Regions from separate parts of the Massilia sp. LXY-6 genome, predicted to be linked through region 1. Evidence: predicted binding sites of a transcription regulator. Region 1 holds the regulator's gene; the other holds the start of a gene.
The links. The regulator LexA, encoded in region 1, represses DNA repair genes until DNA is damaged. The targets are predictions, from matches to a motif close to ACTGTATNNNNATACAGT.

Region 1 (2,451 bases):
TCAAAAAGGTAGCAGACAAGGTGGCAACCTGGCAGGAATGCTACAACGCTGCGGTTGCAAATCTGCAGGGCCTGACGCCGGTACTGAAACATGTGCCCAAGGATGTGGTCGACATGATGACGCCGGCAGAAATCGAGCAGACCCAGTCGCATCTGGACCAGGTATTCGCCAGCGTGGCACGCGCGATGGCCGACAACGCGACTGCCATCCTGGCCCGGCGCGACGCCTGGACCAATGCGACCAATACCTATGTTGCCGAAACCAACAAGAAGGCGGACGAGGCAAGCGCGCGCAACAAGCTGGAGATGATGACTGGCCTGCGCCGGGTGTACGAGTCGAATCAGTCGCTTGCCAACGCGCCCACCGGCGGGAATCCGGCAAATCACTGAAATGCCGTTACAGTTGAGTAATTGGCACATGCCGGTTCTGGCGATATGATGTGCCATTACTCAACTGCATAGATCGATCGCACGTGAAGACTGTCGTTTTTTGCCTGAGCATGCTGTTGGCGGGAAGTTGCGCCGCTGACGAGCTCGCAAGCGCCAACGCGGCGTTTGCCAAGAAGGATTATCCGGACGCCCTGCAGCGCTATACCAGGCTGGCCGGCGCCGGCAATGTCGAGGCCCAGCAGCACCTGGGCGAAATGTACTGGTATGGAGAAGCCGGCAGCGTCGACGAGGCCAGGGCCGAGGCCTGGTTCCGCAAGGCCGCGGCGAAGGGGAATCCCGTTGCCATCGCGTCGCTGGAGCTGATGCGCAAGCGGGTCGAACGCCGTGCCGACATCGATTACTGGGTCGACCGCTACGACGGCTCGGACCTGCAGAGCGGCCAGTACCGCTGCCCGGCGCCGCGTTTCCCCGCCGTCTCCAAGCAGAACGACGAGATCGACCGGGTGTCGGCGAATATGGCGAAGTGGCAGGAATGCTATAACGCCCAGGCGCGTGCCCTGAACGAGGCATCGCCGCTGACCAAGCGGATTCCTGCCGATGTGGCGAAACTGATCAACAAGCCGGAGATGGAGCGCGCGGAAAAGCGCTTGGCCGAGGTATATACGAACCTGACCGAGAGCGCGCAGGTCAAGTCCAAGCTGGTGCTGGCCGACTTTGCCGTGTGGCGGGACGCCACCGACGCCTGGGTCAGGGAGCACAACGATATCGTGAAGAGCACGCCGACCCTGGAACGCGAGCGCGAGCGCGAGAATCGGCGCAACAACCGCGTCAACAATTGACGTGTCGCCGTCCCGGTTTCCCGCCGGGCCGGCGTATCGCCTGCAGGCTTAGTGCCAGGAGCGCAGCAGGCCGACGGCCAGGCCTTCGAGCGCGAACTCGTCGTTCTGCGGGTCGATCGTGATGACGGAGAAGTCCGGGTTTTCCGGCAGCAGTTCGATGGTGCCGCCGTTCTTGCGGTAGCGCTTGACGGTGACTTCGTCGCCGATGCGGGCAACCACGATCTGCCCGTTCTTGGCCGAATCCACTTTCTTGACAGCCAGGAAGTCCCCGTCGCAGATGCCGGCGTCGCGCATCGACCAGCCCTTGACCTTCAGCAGGAAGTCCGGCTTGCTTGAAAACATGGCCGGGTCGACCGAGTAGCTTGCTTCGACGTGTTCCTGGGCCAGGATCGGCGAACCCGCGGCGACGCGGCCGACCAGCGGCAGCGACATCAGCAGGGCAGCCGGCACGGCCGGCAGCGCGGCGGCGTCGGGCGTGGTGTTGCCGACCAGGCGGATGCCGCGCGAGGTGCCCGGCGAAATTTCGATCGCACCCTTGCGCGCCAGGGCTTGCAGGTGTTCTTCGGCCGCGTTGGCCGAGCGGAAGCCAAGCTCCTGGGCGATTTCGGCGCGGGTCGGCGGAAAGCCGGTGTTGTCGATGGCTTCCTTGATCAGGTTGAGAATCTGTTCTTGCCGTGCGGTGAGCTTAAGCATGGTGAGGATCGTGTGCGTAGTGAGCTGTGCGTAGGTGGGCGGTGTCCGGGTCGGACTCGATACCCTGTATTTTTGTACAGTATTGCGCCGGGCGCAAGGGGAATCCGTGCGTTTCGCCGGTTTTTTTTGCCTTGCGGTCACGGCGATGCCTGGAAGACCGCACACGGCGATTGAGCTCTTGACGTTTTTACGGTTATAATGTCGGGCTTTCCCTTCCCACACTCGTCTTGACGCCGAGGTGGGCATTTGTTTAAACGTCCTTAAGGAGTGTTGCATGCGTCATTATGAAATCGTGTTTATCGTCCACCCGGACCAGAGCGAGCAGGTCCCGGCGATGATCGAGCGCTACAAGACCACCGTCACCTCGCGCGGCGGTAACATCCACCGCGTCGAAGACTGGGGCCGCCGTCAAATGGCTTACCAGATCCAGAAGCTGCCGAAGGCACACTACATCTGCATGAACATCGAGTGCGACAACGAGACCCTGGTCGAGCTGGAAACCGCATTCAAATTCAATGATGCCGTGCTGC
Region 2 (2,451 bases), 130 kb from region 1:
GCCGCCCAGCACCACCAGGCCGGCCAGGAAGAAGCCGACCAGCAAGCCTTCCTTCAGGATCAGCGGCGACTGGTAGCGCTCGTAGGCCTGGGTAAAGCCGAGGAACAGCAGGAACAGGCCGAGGAACAGCACCGGATGGTGGGCCAGCAGCACCACCGCGGCCAGGAAGGCCAGGTGGATCAGCGCCACCAGCGGCGGCACCGGCGCCGTTTCTCCGTCGACGGAAGCATCGAGCTGGCGCAGGTGGGAGCGCAACAGGAAGGTGATGACGGTGGCGTTGAACATCACCGCCACCAGGGAACGCCAGCCGAGGTGCGTCAGCATGTACATGCTGTCCCAGCCCCAGGTGCCGGCCACCATCAGCACCGGCGGCGCCGCGTACGAGGTCAGGGTGCCGCCGATCGAGACGTTCACGAACAGCACGCCCAGCGCGCCGTACTTGAGCCATTCCGGCACGCCCTGGCGGAACACGGTGGGGGCCAGCATCAGCGCGGCCAGCGTCATCGCGGCCGGTTCGGTGATCAGCGAACCGGCCAGCGGCACCAGCGCCAGCGCCAGCCAGGCCTGCGCCACCTCGGAGCGTACCGGCGCCAGCCGGGCGAGCATGCGCAGCAGGGCGCGGGCCGCTTCCAGCACCGGACGCGAAGCGGCCACCACCATCACGACGAACACGAACAAGGGCTCGGTGTAGTGGCGCGACTCGGCATAGTCGATCGCCGCGGTGCTGCCCTCGACCAGGGCCATGAACACCATCAGCACGAAGGCCCAGAAACCGAACACGACCTCGACTTCGCCCAGCAGGTGGAACAGGCCGGCATGGCGCGGGTGGCGGTGCGCCAGCACCTCGAACATATGGGTCGAGAAGGTGTGCAGCAGGGCCAGGACGAACAGGACCAGGCCGATGGTGTGCATGGTCGTGGTCATCGCGGGGCCCCGGCGGGAGGCGTGCTGGTGTTGGGCATTATGCAAAGCAATTGAACAGAATGCCGCCATTATTTCATTTTTTGCAGGTGGGTGCGGCGTGTGCCAGTTCGGCATTCCAAAAGATAAAACTTGCCAAAACCTGAAGAGAATAGTACTGTATAAACATACAGTATTTCTTCGCATCATTCATGCGCATTGCTCATGCGAATTACCTATGATTAATTGCTCAGATTCCAACTCGGCAGCGCCGGAATCCCTGCATCCGTCGCTCTGGCGCGCCTCGCAGCTAGCGCGTTCGCATACCCGCTGCGTGGACACCGGCCATGCGGCCCTGTCGGCGCAATTGCCCGGCGGCGGCTGGCCGACCGGCGCCCTGGTCGACCTGCTGCTACAGCAGCCCGGCATCGGCGAGATGCGCCTGCTGCGTCCCGCCCTGGCGGCGGTGGCGGCGCGCCGCATCGTGCTGCTGCAGCCGCCCCATCCGCCGCAGGCGCTGGCCCTGGCCGCGCTGGGCGTGCCGCCCTCTCAGCTGATCTGGCTGCGCGCCAGCCGCACGGCCGATGCGCTGTGGGCCGCCGAACAGGTCTTGCGCAGCGGCAGTTGCGGCGCGCTGCTCTTCTGGCCGGGCCACGACAGGCAGAACCAGGTGCGCAGCGACAGCCTGCGCCGCCTGCACCTGGCGGCGCAGGGCGGCGAAACCCTGTTCTTCATGATGCGTCCGCTGGAGGCAGGGCAGGATGCCTCGCCGGCCCCGCTGCGCCTGGCGCTGCGGCCCCAGGCCGGCGGCCTGGACATCGATTTCGTCAAGCGCCGGGGGCCGCAGCGCGATGCGCCGCTGTTCCTGCCGCTTTCCTCCCATCTCGTACCAACCCAAGCACAACGCCATGCGCCTATGGATCGGCCTGTCCCTGCCCCGGCTGCCGCTCGAGGTCTTCAGCCCCAGCTGGTGCACTGACGCCGGCAGCGTCGTGCTCGAGCAGGAGCGCGTGCTGGCGCTGTCCGGCATGGCGCGTGCCGCCGGCGTCCAGCCCGGCATGCGGCGCGGCGGCGTGCTGATGTTGATGCCCGAGGCCCAGCTGCACGAGCGCTCGGCGCAGCGCGAGGCCGAGGCCCTGGTCGCGGTGGCGATGGCGATGCTGCAGTACACGCCGCAGGTGACCGAAGCCGAGGAGGGCACCCTCTTGATGGACGTCGGCGCCAGCCTGCGTCTGTTCGGCGGCGTGCTGGCGCTGTGCCGGCGCGTGCGCGCGAACGTGCGCGCGCTGGGCTTCACCGCCTCGCTCGGCTGCGCCCCGACCGCGCGCGGCGCCTGGCTGCTGGCGCGCGCCGGCGGGCGTGCCGGTGCGCATGCGGGCGGCCGGCGCACGCTCAAGATGCCGTCGCTGGTGCGCCGCCTCGACCTGCTCGACCTGCTGCTGGCGCCGCCGGCGCGCCCGTTCGCGGCCTGGTTCGACGGCATCGGCTGCGCCACTTTCGGCGAGCTGCGGCGCCTGCCGCGCCCCGGCCTGCAGCGGCGCTGCGGCCGCG

Region 2: the regulator LexA is predicted to act here: its motif matches at 1,078-1,095, upstream of imuA (translesion DNA synthesis-associated protein ImuA).

What each region holds. Positions count from the first base shown of each region.
Region 1 covers NZ_JBKFGF010000001.1:221,124-223,574, forward strand. The annotation lists gene ACI48D_RS00945 (tetratricopeptide repeat protein) at 1-389, shown strand, start outside; gene ACI48D_RS00950 (tetratricopeptide repeat protein) at 473-1,228, shown strand; gene lexA (transcriptional repressor LexA) at 1,277-1,921, opposite strand; gene rpsF (30S ribosomal protein S6) at 2,196-2,451, shown strand, end outside.
Region 2 covers NZ_JBKFGF010000001.1:88,115-90,565, forward strand. The annotation lists gene ACI48D_RS00390 (putative Na+/H+ antiporter) at 1-924, opposite strand, end outside; gene imuA (translesion DNA synthesis-associated protein ImuA) at 1,139-1,879, shown strand; gene ACI48D_RS00400 (Y-family DNA polymerase) at 1,809-2,451, shown strand, end outside.